2 regions of the Bacillus sp. MN7755 genome follow, and region 2 is predicted to be linked to the other one. Evidence: riboswitches for the same ligand, from Rfam matches in the RefSeq annotation. Region 2 holds a riboswitch; the other holds the start of a gene.

Region 1 (8,065 bases), on a different contig from region 2:
CCGTTGGCTTTGCCACAAGAATAAACAATAGCATTGTAATAACGACTGCAACCCAAATCATAATGAATGATTCCCCCTAATTAAAACTTCTCCGGATTTAATAATGCATACACTAAGTACACCGTAATTGCTGCAACAATAACCGATAAGGCAATCATCATGATTGCTTCTCTTCTTTCACAACTTTATCTGACCAACTTGCAAGACTTGCCATCGATGCAACTAACACAACAAAAATCCCGATCATTACCACATCTAACATAGTTACCTCTCTCCTCTTTGTAAAAATTTACCATTTAATTATCAAAAAAAGAACACTAAGCTCTACTTAGTGTTCGAAATGAACAACACAAAGTAAACCTCCTCTCTAAACGCTTACGAGGTTAGCTGTCGGATTCGGGCCTAAAGAGTAGCCCTACTTTCAAAACTGAAAGATTCACCCCAAGTGACGATGCACAAAATTGGTTCCCCCGCTCCATTTCTGGAACTCAGCGATTTTAGGTTTTTTTGGAAATTTCATGAATGATTTATGAGAGTAAATATACTCCTCTATATTTAACTTGTAAAGAGGCAAATTACTGAAAATAAGAAAATATCCATCTGTTTAAACGCTTACATTTAGTGTTATTAATATTCTTTCATCTGTTTTCTCGTCTTTTCTTTCTTTTTCACAGAAATAACCTTTTAAATACGAAATAAAAAGAGCGAATGACATGAAGTGCATAGCTTGTTGCACTTAGCATTCGCTCTTTTTTATTCACTATTTATTCCCCTCGTAAAAAAGCACGTAAATTTCTCCCGCGAATATAAACTTGTGACAACTCTGCGTGTAGCTGCTCATATTCGATAACATCTGATTTTAAATATAAAGCGTCTTTTGATGGTAATATGATATAGGGCCTTGGAAAAATAGGATCGAGCACCACCAATTCTTGAACTCTCTCTACCGATACCGCCCAACGATTCGCTATATCTCCTAGTAATAACACCTTCATTTTCTTCTCCCCCGCCTTATTCAAAACATAAAAAAGAAATATTATCACAATTCGTAAACACGACAAATGTAGCTCCAATTGTTTCATAGAGCCTCGCTGGATATCGTTTATTCCTTGTAACAACAGTAATAGGCGCTTGGAAAGAAAAACGAATGTGTTCTGTGAAGAAGCTAACGATCGGAAGCTCATCCCCTAGCAGAATCACCTTCTTAATACACTCACAAATACTAGTAAAATCCTGCTTCTTACTACAACTATACGTCCAATCAAATCCACAATTCCTAACTTCAGCCGCTATCTCTTCATTTGCTGTAAAAATAATTAACTCATGTTGAAAAGCTACTAAATCTATTAAACTATTTACCTTGCTTTCTTCTCCAACACAAATAAGTGTTAGTTCCATATACCTCATCCTCCTTAGCATAAAAGAACTCAAACATAGATTGATATTCCCCTATACTAATCAGATCGATGAAGTGATGTATCCATCATGGCACCGTCCTCTCTCAAGACGCTTACGAAGTTAGCTGTCGGATTCGGACTTTGAGAGTAGCCCTACTTTCAAAATTGAAAGATTCACCCCTAGTGACACTGCACAAATTGGTTCCTCCGCTCCATAGAATTGGACTCAGCGTATTACAAAAATGTATTCTGGCTGATATATTACTCCTGTATTTGGAAAAAGTAAACAGAAAAAAAGCCAGTTATAAAACTGACTTTTCTATTATTCATGCTTATGCTTTATTCAATTTGTATGCAAAGTGATTCGTCGGTCCATGACCACTTCCAATATTCAACGGTTCTTCAATTGCTATACTAATAAATTGTTTAGCCTCTTGAACTGCCTCTTCCATCGAGTATCCTTTCGCAAGTCCAGCTGTAACTGCTGACGCAAATGTACAGCCGCTTCCGTGCGTTTGCTTTGAAGGAATTCTCTCACTTCTAAATTCAATAAACTCTTCTCCATCAAAGAGTAAATCAATTACTTCATTACCTTGATATTCTGCATGTCCGCCCTTCATGAGTACATATTTCGCACCTAATTCATGAAGTACTTTTGCAGCCTCTTTACTATCTTCAACGTTATGAATTTCCAGCCCAGTTAACACTTCTGCTTCCGGAACATTCGGTGTTATAACAGTTGCTACTGGTAATAAATATTCCTTTAATGCTTGTACTGCTTCTTGTTGTAATAATGATGCTCCACCCTTAGCAATCATAACAGGGTCTAGCACAATATTATTCCAGCCAAATTTATTAATATGTTCTGCTACAATTTGAATGATTTCACTACTAAATAACATTCCTAGTTTCACAGCATCTGGTGTTAAATCCGTACCAATAGAATTCAGCTGTTCCGTAATACCTTCTAATGGAACAGGATATACCCCTTGAACGCCAAGCGTGTTTTGAGCAGTAATTGCCGTAATAGCCGTCATCCCATATACACCAAGCTCTTGGAATGTTTTTAAATCCGCTTGAATGCCAGCACCGCCTCCGCTATCAGATCCTGCAATTGTTAAAGCTTTATTCACTTTCATCCCACTCATCCTTTTCTAACCAAAATAGCGATGATAAATCGTCTTTGCTTCGCTTATATCTTTCGTTCCATGTACAAGTACACGACCATCTTTGAAGGCAACTAATCTCTTTTCTTCAACAGAAAATGATAGTAAATATGGATTTACATTTAAAGCCGTAACGCGACCTTCCAGCAGCCCCTTATATTGTTCAAAATCCATTTCCCCTTTATGAGGTGGTCTAATTTGAACTGTATTTCGTCCGCATAAAACTGCTGTTTTCGATGTATTTTCTTTATTTAAATACGGATATAATGCATTCTCCCCGCATGAAGGACAATTGTGTTTACGAAGCTTTTGCACATTCATACATGAATATTCATTCTTCCATACATCAAACGACGCAAGTCCCTCTCGAAGTGATTCGTAATCTTCCACTAATAGTTTAAGAGCTTCCGTTACTTGATGAGAAACGACGAGAGATACAGCAGGTGATATAATGCCCGCTGTATCACATGTCGCACCGCCAAGCGGAATCGATTGTAATAAACATGATAAACATGGTGTTTTACTAGGAAGAATTGTGTAAGAAAGTCCGTAACTCCCTACACAAGCCCCGTAAATCCATGGAATAGAATATTTTTGCGCTATATCATTTACAATGAAACGCGTTTCGAAATTATCAGTTGCATCAATGATTACATCAACATTTGTAACAAGCTCTTCTAATTCCTCAGCCGTTACATCTTGCACGAGTGCTTCTACTCTTACTTCACTATTAATCTCTTCTAGACGCTTTTTTGCTGCTACAGCCTTCGGAAGATTATTTTTCACATCACTCTCTGCGTACAATTGCTGCCTTTGTAAATTACTCCAATCGACATAATCACGGTCAACAATTGTTACCTTCCCAACACCAGCTCTTACAAACATTTCTGCATTTGCACTACCTAATGCGCCTGCGCCAATAATAAGCACATGCTTTTCTCTTATCTTTTGCTGTCCTTCTTCCCCAATGGGAGAAAATAGTTCTTGGCGAGAATATCGATTATTCAACTACACTCATTCCTTCTAAAGGACTACTTGCAGTTGCACAGCGTTTACGTGCGATACGACCTGCTTCAAAGCCTATGCGACCTGCTTCGATACCTAATTTCATTGCGTATGCCATTTTAATAGGATCTTTTGCTCCTGATACAGCCGTATTTAATAACACACCATCCGCTCCTAATTCCATCGCGAATGCCGCATCAGCTGGGCTACCAATACCAGCGTCAACGATAACTGGTACTGTCGCTTGTTCAATAATGAAGCTTAAATTTAACGGATTTACAATACCAAGTCCTGATCCGATTGGTGATGCTCCTGGCATAATCGCATGCACGCCAAGTTCTTGTAATTTGCGGGCTAATACAACATCATCAGATGTGTAAGGAAGTACGATAAATCCTTCTTCTAGTAACATTTCAGATGCCTTTAATGTTTCTACTGGATCAGGTAATAACGTTCTATCATCACCAATAACCTCTACTTTGATCATGTCACAAAGTCCTGAAGCTTTCGCTAATTTTGCAATACGAACAGCTTCTTCAGCATTTTTCGCTCCGGCTGTATTCGGTAATAACGTATATTTTTTCACATCAAGCTTATCTAATAAATTAGGTTGCTTTGCATCAAATATATCCATACGACGTACTGCAAACGTTAAAATTTCAGCTTCAGAAACGTCAATTGCTTTTTGCTGTACGTCAAAATCAGGGAATTTCCCTGTTCCTAATAAAAGTCTAGACTGAAATGACAATGGTCCAATGTTTAACATAATCAACCGCCTCCTACGAAAGTTACAATCTCAATTTGGTCTCCATCAAAAACAGATGTATCTGTATGATTATCTTTTTGTAAAATATCTTTATTACGCTCAACTACAACAATTCTGTTATCTAACTCTAAATATGTAAGTAGTTCAGCTACTGTTTTCACACTCGCTGGCACTTCAATTTGATTACCATTAATTTTTAAATTCAAACTTCCATCCCCTTTCTAAACTCTTTTAGAAAGCAATGAATCTAACAAGTGATTCTCCTGCTTTCCTTCTATTAAATCCGCCATATATTGACCAGAAACAGGACTTAATAAAATGCCGTTTCGATAATGGCCCGTGCAAGCATATAAACCTTTTATTTCTTCATGCTCTCCCATATAAGGAGCTTCGTGATTTGATTGTGGCCTTAATCCTGCCCATGCACTTTCCCATTCCGCTTCTTTTAAAGCCGGCAATATTGTATAAGCACGCTCTAATATAGAAGTAATACTTTCTGGTTGCACAGTTTTATTAAACGTATGAGACTTCATCGTTGCTCCAATTACGTACCGTCCACCGCGCTTTGGTGCAATATAAAATCTTTCTTGGAAAATAGGCGCATTTAAAAGTGATTTTCTACTTCTTACCGCTACTACTTCTCCTTTAACTGGATATGTACCCCATTCGCGGTGAAAATAACCTAGTAACTTCGTGCTCCATGAACCACCTGCAATCACAACTTTCTCGCACGCAATAATACCTTCGCTTGTAACAATTCCTGTTACGTTATCATTTTCAATACGAATATCAAATACTTCTGTTTGTTCATATATATCAGTACCGGAAATTGCTGCAGAGTGTGCAAATGCTTTTGTAAGCTCTGGTGCAATAACATGACCATCTTTCGGATAATATACCGCACCTATAATGGATTCAGATAGAAATGGCTCTTTTTCCCGCAATTTTTCTCCCGTTAGAAAATAGGAATCTTCACCTGTTTTCTGCTGCCAATCCATAATATGAAGAATTCTTTCCTTCTCATCTTCATTTTGAGCAATGCGATAAATGCCTTTTTCTTCATACCCAATATCGATGCCTGTTTTTTCACGTAAAACTGCTGCAAGTTGTGGAAATATAGCACGGCTTTCTCTAGCAAGTTCAAATAACGGATCATACGCATCCCATTCTGCCTGAACCCCAAGTAAACCAGCAGCTGCTTTCGAGGCTTCAGATGCAATCTGTTGCTTCTCTACAATCGCTACTTTATGCCCTCGTTCTGCTAGAAAATGTGCAACTGAACTACCAATTACACCTCCGCCAATTATCGCTACATCATACTTCTTACACATGTTTTTCCGCCCACTTTCTTATTGATTCCTTATAAGATTTCGCTTTGCTATACGGGTTACTACTACTTATAATTCCAGACATAACAGCAATACCACTGACACCATTAGTAAGAACATCCCCTGTGTTTTCCGTGGTGATTCCTCCAATTGCTGTAATCGGTATGGATAAACACTTTGCAATGTCTGAAACTTCTTCAAGCCCTCTCGCTGGCACACCTTTTTTACAATCTGTCGGAAATACATGACCATAGACGAGTGAATCCGCTCCATTCTTAAATGCATCGATCGCCTCTTCTAAAGAATGCACAGAATAACCGACATGCAAATAAGAAAACTTTTCTTTCACTGACCTTACATCTGCGCTTCGATATCCTAGCTGCACACGCGGAATATTTAATAAAATAGCAATATCAATTCGATCATTTATTACTATCTTCGATGCAGGAAAGCCTTTCTTCAAAAGACTTTCCACACCTTCATACAATTCCTTCGTACTTTTCTCACGCTCACGAACATGTAAATAATCAATCTCACTCTCAATTTGCATTGCTACATTCACTAGCTCTTCGAATGACATGTGACCATTTGAGATTACATGAAGCTCATTTTTCATATTCATTCGCCTACTTTAAAATGTTTTCGAATAATTCCTCAGCTGGAACGATTTCTTTCGTCATCCCTTTATCTTTCAGCCATTTATTTTGTTTCTCCCATGACTCTTTTGAATCCGATAGGAATGGCTCATCTTTCGTTTCCATCTTCTCTAATAAAATTTTCATACTTTCTTTTTCAACTTCTGGTACAAGCGGGAAGTTTTCTTTTTCTTGATGATTTAATAAAATATTTAATGCTTCATCTGGATTTTTCTTCATGAAGTCATAACCTTTTTTCGTACCACGTAAGAAAGCTTGCAACGCTTCCTTATCTTTTTTCAACGTTTTATCACCTGTTACAAATACAAGCTCATGATAGTTTGGCACACCATAATCAGCTGGATTAAAGTACGCTGGTTCATGGCCTTCATGTCGCATAACAGGTACTTCATGGTTAATGTATGCTCCTGTTACTGCATCTACTTTTTTCGTAATTAACGCTGGTACTAAATCAAAGCCAACATCGACTACTTTCACTGTATCTGGATTACCACCAGCTTCTTTTACCATCGTTTTTAAATACATCTCACTTAAAGGTGTCCCCGAATATCCTACTGTTTTTCCTTCTAAATCTTTCGGTGATTGAATGCCTGCTGATTTCAGTGATACAACATGATTTAACGGGGAACGTACGACAGCTCCAATTGATTTCACTGGAATTTGTTCATTTGCTCTTGCCATAACAACATCTGGTTGATAATACAAGCCAACCGTTACTTTTCCTGCCGCTGCTAAAGTTAATGGGTCAGTCGGATTGGAAGGGAATTTAATATTCACCTTTACTCCTTCTTCTTTAAAGTAGCCTTTTTCAATTGCCGCATAAATAAAGCTATGTACCGCATTTGGGTACCAATCAAGCATGACCGTTATTTCTTTTTCTTTCTTACCCTTATCTGATGCTGAATTACTAGAACATCCAGCAATCATTGCAACTAATAATGTAAACACAAAGATGCGTTTTAAAAATTTCATGAATGCTTCCTCCAACTAATAAATTTCTTTTCTAAAATCGAAATAAGGATGACAAAGGAAATAGCTAATAATGATAACAATACAATGGGTGCAAATACACCCGCTCCGTCTAATTGCGTCATCATCCTTTTACTGAAATATCCTAACCCGGCTTGTGCACCGAGCCATTCACCAATTGCTGCCCCAATCACACTAAGCGGAACTGCAATTTTTAAAGCTGAGAAAAAATAAGGAAGAGCAGATGGTAACTTTAATTTAAGAAAAACATCTTTTTTCGTTGCTCCATACGTAACTAAGAGCTCCTCCCATTCTATTTTTGTACTACGTAGTCCATCATACGTATTGACCGCAATTGGAAAAAACGTAATTAAAACCGTAACAACAACCTTACTCCAAATCGTATATCCAAACCATAAAACGAAGAGTGGAGCAAGCGCTGTAATCGGAATCGTTTGTGAGGCAACTAATAATGGATAAAATGCTCTCTCCATCCAATTACTCGCATTCATTAACATCGCTAGCCCTACCCCAAGTACGATAGAAATAGCCACCCCTATTAAAACGACATTTAATGTTGCCGGCAAATGAACCGTAAATAATATATCTTTTAGTTTCCATATCTTCATTACAATTGCAGACGGTGACGGTAAAATGTACATCTCATCTACAACTCTTGCGCCTATTTCCCACATGACAAGTAAAATACTAGAAAGTGTAAGGGCAGGTAATAGTTCCTTCAACCGGTTCATCATACGAGTACCTGCCTTTGTAACAT
Region 2 (8,065 bases):
TAAGTATAACGGAATATGCATTCGAATGAATCCTTGCATGATAATGTCACCAGACATTGTACCGACTGAAGAGCTAGATAAACCAGCTGATAAAAGTCCGATTCCAAATAAAGCAGCGGATGCAGGTCCAACTAAGTTGCTAAATTGATTAAAAGCAACATCAAGATCTTCAACATGCAAGCCGTTTTTAAAGAATAGTGCGGCAGCAACAATTAACATACTTGCATTAATTGCTCCAGCGATAACCATTGCGATAATAATATCAATAAACTCAAAGCGGAAAATCTTTTTCTTTTGTTCATCATTTGTTCCGACTACGCGGCGCTGCGTTAAGGCGGAATGTAAATATATTGCATGTGGCATAACTGTCGCGCCTAAAATACCAGCTGCTAATAAGATACTATCCACGCCTTGGAATTTTGGAATGAATAGTCCTGAAAGTAAAGGACTTAATTCCGGTTTTGCATAGAAAACTTGTACACCAAAAGCGATAACAACGATAAAAATCATTCCTGTTATAATAGCTTCTAATGGACGGAAACCTCTGCGTTGAAATTCAAGAATAATAAATGATCCAGCGGCTGTAATTAAAGCGGCTGGTAACATTGGAATCCCGAATAATAAGTACAATCCGAGTGCCGCTCCAATAAATTCAGCTAAATCAGTCGCCATAATAACGAGCTCCCCTTGAATCCATAAACCGATGGAAACAGGTTTCGGGAAGTTTTCTCGAGCAATTTCAGGAAGGTTTCTACCTGTAGCAATTCCTAATTTAGCGGATAAAGTTTGGATTAATACAGCCATTAAATTAGAAGCGAGTATTACCCAGAGTAATAAATATCCATATTGTGATCCAGCAGCAATATTTGTGGCGAAATTGCCAGGATCAATATAAGCAACTGAAGCGATGAAAGCAGGACCTAAGAATGGTAATAGTCTTTTTAAGCCTTTCGTTTGCCCGCTTAATGCTAAATGCGCTGATTGAACAGTTGTACTTTGAGAAGGGACTTGTTCATCTTTTGATATATCTTTATTCATAGTAGTTTTCCCCTTTAAAATGTTAACTTGATGAAATTATTGTATTTATTCTTACTTATTATTTCAATACATTTAAATATAATATGTGTATTTTCATTTGAACATAAATGTTTCCTTAATGCAAATTATATGACTTTGTGCAATCGATGGTGTGAAGATACGAAAATTTTTTGGAAGTTTATGGTTGATGTGTAAGGGGGAAGATAATAAATTAAAGGGCTATTTTTGAAATTTATGTGAACATAAAGCCTATAATACAGCATATTAATTGATGGAAATGGATTTGTATGATATATAATATATTGGGATTACAACATAACCACAGTGTTTTGGTATGTAATCTTGTTTTTTATTTTTGTTAACTGATAGAAAATAGTATAAAGAGAAGAAAATGGGATGCATAAAACTTTGGATACATTTTCTTATTATATATGCTTTGATATAAACGTTAACTTATACATGATTTTAAAAATTAGATAGGTGGTAGAAATACATTGGCAACTACAAAACCATACAGAGTATTACTATATTACATGTACACAACAATTGAAAATCCTGAAGAATTTGCGGCAGAGCATTTAGCATTTTGTAATTCACTTGAATTAAAAGGAAGAATCCTTGTAGCTAAAGAAGGAATTAACGGAACTTGTTCTGGTACTGTAGAGCAAACAGAGAAATACATGGAAGCAATGAACAACGATCCACGTTTTGACGGTATCGTATTTAAAATAGATGAAGAAGAAGGGCACGCATTCAAGAAAATGCACGTACGTCCTCGTCCAGAGTTAGTTACACTTCGTCTAGAAGATGACATTAACCCACACGAAATAACTGGGAAGTATTTAGAGCCAAAAGATTTTTATGAAGCAATGAAACAAGAAGATACAGTTATCATTGATGCACGAAATGATTATGAGTTTGATTTAGGACACTTCAAAGGTGCGATCAAACCAGATATCGAATCATTCCGTGAATTACCAGACTGGATTAGAGAAAACAAAGAAACACTTGAAGGTAAAAAGATTTTAACGTACTGTACAGGTGGAATTCGTTGTGAGAAGTTTTCTGGTTGGTTAGTTCGAGAAGGCTATGAAGATGTAAGTCAGCTTCATGGCGGAATTGTAACATACGGAAAAGACCCAGAAGTACAAGGTGAGCTTTGGGATGGACAATGTTACGTGTTCGATGAGCGTATCGCTGTACCAGTAAACCAAAAAGAACATGTTATTGTTGGTAAAGACCACTTTACAGGTGAACCTTGTGAGCGCTATGTAAACTGTTCAAATCCAGAATGTAACAAGAAAATTTTATGTTCTGAAGAAAACGAAGCGAAATATTTACGTGCATGTTCTCATGAATGCCGTGTAAGCCCACGTAACCGCTACGTAATACAACATGAATTAACTGAAGAACAAGTAGCTGCTGCGTTAGAACAAATCGAAGCAGGGAAGTAAGTCGAATGAGTATAGCAAAACGAGAAGAAGTTACTCCAAAGTTCATTTTGGAGTAACTTCTTCTTTTTGTCAGTTTTTGTCGGTAAGTCGATATATTCGAAAAATCGCTGATAAAAATTTCATGTACTGAAGCGCGCTACAGATGGATAATTTGAAAATAAACTTTTTTAATTCTCATCATCTTTCTCTTTCACAGCAGACAACACTGTTTGTTTGACCCATGCTTTTCTTCTTCTATGCTGTACCCCCCATTGATATAACCCTTGTGCACCTAAAATAAGTGAAATGACTATACCGCTAATTGCTATTAAAAGAGCGAAAAATTCAAGGGGCGAAGATATTTTGTTTGAATCGGTGTTTCTTAAAAGATCAATCATAGTAAACCCTAACATTTGGCCTACTACAGAGTAGAGGGTTAAAATTAATAACAAAAGGCTATCTTTTTTTGAAGCGACATTTTCTTGATATTTAAACAAACTATCAAGATTTTGTTTTGCGTTCGAGTATAAAATTTCGATGTTAAAAAGTTTTCTTAAGCGAAAGAAAATATCTTCACTCTGTGATTGGGATACTAGCTCTAAAGAAAAGTAATTCGCTGTAAATGAATTGATTGAATAAATTAATTTCTCTATTTCATTTGTATCTTGTTCAATGTTTAGTTCAGCATAAGCGTTTGCCATTTTTAATAAAACGATTTTATGAAATAGATTTAATAACAAAGCGTAATAAAATTCCCCGTACATTTGACTGGCAAGTTTAGTTATTTCGCGTTCTCCCTCATTTGTTACACATGTGAATATATGTTCTTCCATTATGAAATAGCGATTGGGTGCCCATCTCTGGTAAGCGTGTTTTTTTAAATAATCATGAATATAAGGAAGATTATTTGCACTCACATATGCCTTACCATCACTTGTTAACCCGGAAAGACTAGAAGTACGATAAACATCCACTTCATTAAGTTCCATTTCTTCTTTTATAGATAATAAAGTTTGTACATACATTCTTTGGTCTTCAAAGAATGGAAAGGTTTGAAAGTAAGAGCTTCTTAATCTCTTCTTCTCAAAGAAGTCTGTTACGCCATGAAATAAATAACAGAAAATGAACCTTTCCACTTGGGAATATCTTTTTCCATTACACTCAATATAAATCGTTTCGTTTGTATCATTTTTAGTTTCAAGTACACGGAAGCGGGCGGCAAATTCGATTGCTTCTGATAATGACATTTTTGGAGCTGTTTCTACTTCTGTCCGAATGGTTAAGAAGCCAAGCTCATAAGGACAAAGTGTTATGTCAATAGAATGAATCTTGAATGGAACAGAAATAAGATTTGTTATTAAATGTCCATTTAAATTAAGGTCTTTAGAATAGCGCTGTAATCCTTTTTGATGCGCTGAGTGAGGAAATAGAATTTTATTTGTAAATGAAAGATAGTATGCTTCCATATTTTGATGTGAAACTTGAAATTTTCCGTAGTATGTATTTTCATTTTCAAGATGATCGAGTCGAAAAGGGCGAAAATCATTTTTCTGTAAGAAAGGGAACATATTTTGTTCATATCCAGTTTTAAAAGAAAACGGGAATATAAATTGAAATATAGCTGTTGTTACATCTTTTTCCTCGATTGTTTGTATTGCCTCCATTTACATTGTTTCCTTTCCATATGTGCTATAAAAACAACATGCCCAAATTCATTTGAAAATAACCACTGTTTTATACTATGTAAAGAATGAAAATTCAGCTTATTTAGTAGGGGACATGTATAATGTTATGTATACTAAAAGGTATAAAATTATATTTTGAAAAGGGGGATGTTGTATGCGTATTTTAGTACTAGGAGCTGGTGGCGTCGGAGGCTTTTTTGGTGGCCGATTAGTTGAAAAGGGAGAAGATGTTACGTTTCTTGTTCGTAGTAAACGGAAAAAACAATTAGAGGAAAGAGGACTTGTAATCCGAAGTGTGAATGGGGATTTTTCCTTCCAACCGAAATTAATAACGAAAGAAGATAGAACTTCTCCATTTGATGTCATTTTATTTTCAACAAAAGCGTATCACTTAAACGAGGCAATTCAAGATTTGAAGCCGTTTGTAGGTGAAAATACTGTAATCATTCCATTGTTAAATGGTATCGCTCATTTATCACAATTACAAAAAGAATTCGGCGAGGAAAAAGTAATTGGGGGTTTATGCTTTATCGAGACGACGTTAAACGATCAAGGAGAAATTGTACAAACTAGCGCTGCTAACAGACTTGTATTTGGAGAAATTAAGTCTCAAGATCCAGAGAGAATAAAGCATATTTCTAAAGCATTTGCAGATACGAAATCTAGTTTTGTTTTAAGTGAAAATATTACGCAAGATATGTGGCATAAATATTTATTTATTACTGTAATGTCAGGTGTGACAACATTAATGCGTGCACCAATAGGACCAATCCGTGAAAGTGAAGGTGGACGTGATTTTATCCGAAGCTTATTTGAAGAATGTGTGCAAATTATGAGATATATTGGGGCACCAGTTAAGGATGAGATTGCCAAGGAACATATGAAAACAATTGATAAAATTTCATATGATATGAAGTCATCGATGCAGCGGGATATGGAAAAAGGTTCGTCTATAGAAGGAAAGCACTTACAAGGATATTTACTAGATGTAGCAGAACAATTTTCTATAGAAGTACCATTATTAGAAGCAGTATATCAAAATTTGAAAGTGTATGAAGAAATGACCTTTAACAGATCAGCAATAAAATTGGATGTATGAAAAAATAAAAAAGAAAGCAATATATAAGTGTATTGCTTTCTTTTTTATGACAAATTATTTATTTCTTTTCGTTCTATCTGTCAAATTTATTTCCTGTTCACGTTTACCGTATAATTGATTAATTTCATTTGCTAACGCATCTAAATAGGAATCGGAAAAAATAGGCTTCTTTTCTTTAGACATATGGGTCTCCTTTATCAATTTTTTAGTATTCATTATGTATATTTATCGGCGGATTATGCGCAATCATTTTAAATTTTTTCTTTTTCAAAATTTTTGTTTACATTTTGAAAATAAAGGAGTATTATAATCCACAGTTTCAATTTTCTAAATCGCTGAAACCGCATGGTGCGGGGGACCCGTTCTTATGGATTAATACTTAATCCAATGGGGTGAATCCTTGAAAAAGGTAGGGCTACTCATAGGCCCGAATCCGACAGCTAACCTCGTAAGCGTTATATTGAGAAGGAAGGTGGAGCTTGTGCGACAAAAAATATAATGTCTACAAGTCTATTTCGTTATGGCTTGTAGACATTTTTTGTTTTCTAAAGAAATAGTTTATCCGCTGTAACTAGCAGAAAAGTTCGTACAAAATTAATGGAGAGTGGACAGCAGTGGTTTCATCTATTAAAAGATTTTTAATTGGAAGACCGTTAAAATCAACTGAGCTTGGAGAACAAAAGCTCAATAAAACGAAGGCGTTAGCAATTTTGTCTTCTGACGCTTTATCATCGGTTGCTTACGGTCCAGAGCAAATATTAATTGCTTTAGCAGGTCTTGGAGCAATCGCTTATTGGTATTCTATTCCGATAGCTGTTGGGGTATTAGTATTATTGACAGCCCTTATTTTATCTTATCGACAAATTATTTTTGCTTATCCGCATGGCGGGGGCGCATATGTTGTATCAAAAGAAAATTTAGGGATGAATCCAGGCTTAATTGCTGGAGGATCTTTATTAGTCGATTATATTTTAACGGTTGCGGTAAGTGTGTCTGCTGGTACAGATGCGCTAACATCTGCTTTTCCTAGTTTACATGCACATAATGTAATCATTGCGATTATATTTGTTATATTTATTACTATTTTAAATTTAAGAGGGGTAACGGAATCAGCTTCCGTTTTAGCATATCCTGTTTATTTATTCGTTTTAGCACTATTTATATTAATTGGTGTAGGGATATATAATATTTTAACGGGACACGTTTCACCGACTTTACACACGCCAATTGGAACGCCGGTTGCAGGAATTAGTTTGTTTTTACTGTTACGAGCATTTGCATCGGGGAGTTCGGCTTTAACAGGTGTAGAGGCGATCTCTAACGCAATTCCAAACTTTAAGGATCCTGCACCTAACAATGCAGCGAAAACATTGCTTGCAATGGGAGCATTACTTGCAGTGTTATTTTCAGGGATTGTTTTCTTAGCTTATTATTACGGAATTACTCCAAGTAAAGAAGTAACAGTTGTTTCTCAAATTGCTGAACAAACATTTGGACGTAATTTCATGTACTATTTCATACAAGGTACAACAGCTTTAATATTAATCCTTGCTGCTAACACAGGATATTCTGCATTTCCGCTATTAGCAGTTAACCTTGCAAAAGATAAGTTTATACCGAGAATGTTTACGATTAGAGGAGACCGCCTAGGTTACTCAAACGGTATTATTATACTTGGAATTGCATCGATTATTTTAATTGTAGCTTTCCAAGGGCAAACAGAACATTTAATTCCGTTATATGCAGTAGGTGTATTTATTCCATTTACACTTTCTCAAACTGGAATGGTATTAAAATGGCTTCGTGAAAAACCTGAAGGATGGGCTTTGAGATTAACGGTTAATTTAATTGGTGCAGTTATTAGTTTTATCGTAATGAGCATGTTCTTTTTAACTAAATTTGCACAAGTTTGGTCAATCCTTATTTTCTTACCTGCCATTATCTTCTTGTTCCACCGAATTAAGAAGCATTACGATGCGGTAGGAGACCAACTAAGTTTAAAAACTTGTGAACGGATTATTCCGATTGAAGGAAATGTAATTGTCGTTCCTGTAGCTGGTATGACACATGTAGTAGAAAATTCATTGAACTATGCGAAGTCTCTTTCTGCAGATCAAGTAATCGCGGTATATGTTGCTTTTGACAGAGAAGAGGAAAAGAAATTTGAAGAGAAATGGAAGAAGTGGCAACCTGAAGTAAGGCTTGTTACATTACATTCTCATTATAGAAGTATTATTCAGCCACTAACAAAGTTTATTGATACAGTACAGTATAAAGCGAGTGAATCAAATTACCGAGTTACGGTCGTTATACCACAGTTTATTCCGAAAAAAGGTTGGCATAACATTCTTCATAATCAATCTAGTTTACTCATTCGTGCTTATTTACTCTATAAAAGAAATGTTGTTATTACGACAGTTCCATATCATTTGAAAAAGTAAGAAGTTTTTATAAGGATAGCTTTACGAAAGTGAAGCTATCCTTTTTGTGTATACGCTATGCATAATTGCATACGAGCCAGAAAGATATATTAATATAATTTTTATGTCTGTGAGTAAGTAGAGGTTTTTGTTGTGATATATGGATATTTCAATTGAAAAAGTGAAGCGGATTATATTTTGGAATAAGGACATGAAATCTTGAAAATAAAGGGAATGAAAATACTTCTTTACGATAGATAAATAGCTGTGTTTAAATGACCTTACAGTACAAAACTTATATGAAAACAAAACGGAATTTCATATTTACGTACGTTATTTAGTTTAAAATGAATAATATTTTTATGTAGTATATTCACTGTATCAATGTGG

The links. A riboswitch is a leader RNA that binds a small molecule or an ion and turns the genes downstream of it on or off. The one in region 2 is predicted to bind cyclic di-AMP.
Region 1: it holds a riboswitch for cyclic di-AMP, as region 2 does, so the genes downstream of both, ACYVEC_RS21865 (hypothetical protein) here and ACYVEC_RS27045 (APC family permease) in region 2, are expected to answer to the same signal.

Annotation. Positions count from the first base shown of each region.
Region 1 is NZ_BTRL01000019.1:7,785-15,849, reverse strand. Features, by position in the region: gene kdpA (potassium-transporting ATPase subunit KdpA) at 1-61, opposite strand, end outside; gene kdpF (K(+)-transporting ATPase subunit F) at 81-161, opposite strand; gene ACYVEC_RS21875 (hypothetical protein) at 158-262, opposite strand; cyclic di-AMP (ydaO/yuaA leader) riboswitch at 359-504, opposite strand; gene ACYVEC_RS21870 (hypothetical protein) at 765-995, opposite strand; gene ACYVEC_RS21865 (hypothetical protein) at 1,012-1,398, opposite strand; cyclic di-AMP (ydaO/yuaA leader) riboswitch at 1,492-1,639, opposite strand; gene thiD (bifunctional hydroxymethylpyrimidine kinase/phosphomethylpyrimidine kinase) at 1,730-2,545, opposite strand; gene thiF (thiazole biosynthesis adenylyltransferase ThiF) at 2,552-3,571, opposite strand; gene thiG (thiazole synthase) at 3,564-4,334, opposite strand; gene thiS (sulfur carrier protein ThiS) at 4,337-4,540, opposite strand; gene thiO (glycine oxidase ThiO) at 4,556-5,665, opposite strand; gene tenI (thiazole tautomerase TenI) at 5,658-6,278, opposite strand; gene ACYVEC_RS21830 (ABC transporter substrate-binding protein) at 6,289-7,290, opposite strand; gene ACYVEC_RS21825 (ABC transporter permease) at 7,287-8,039, opposite strand; gene ACYVEC_RS21820 (ABC transporter ATP-binding protein) at 8,039-8,065, opposite strand, start outside.
Region 2 is NZ_BTRL01000028.1:43,387-51,451, reverse strand. Features, by position in the region: gene ACYVEC_RS27070 (Nramp family divalent metal transporter) at 1-1,038, opposite strand, end outside; gene trhO (oxygen-dependent tRNA uridine(34) hydroxylase TrhO) at 1,533-2,492, shown strand; gene ACYVEC_RS27060 (hypothetical protein) at 2,660-4,135, opposite strand; gene panE (2-dehydropantoate 2-reductase) at 4,311-5,255, shown strand; gene ACYVEC_RS27050 (hypothetical protein) at 5,310-5,438, opposite strand; cyclic di-AMP (ydaO/yuaA leader) riboswitch at 5,579-5,725, shown strand; gene ACYVEC_RS27045 (APC family permease) at 5,870-7,696, shown strand.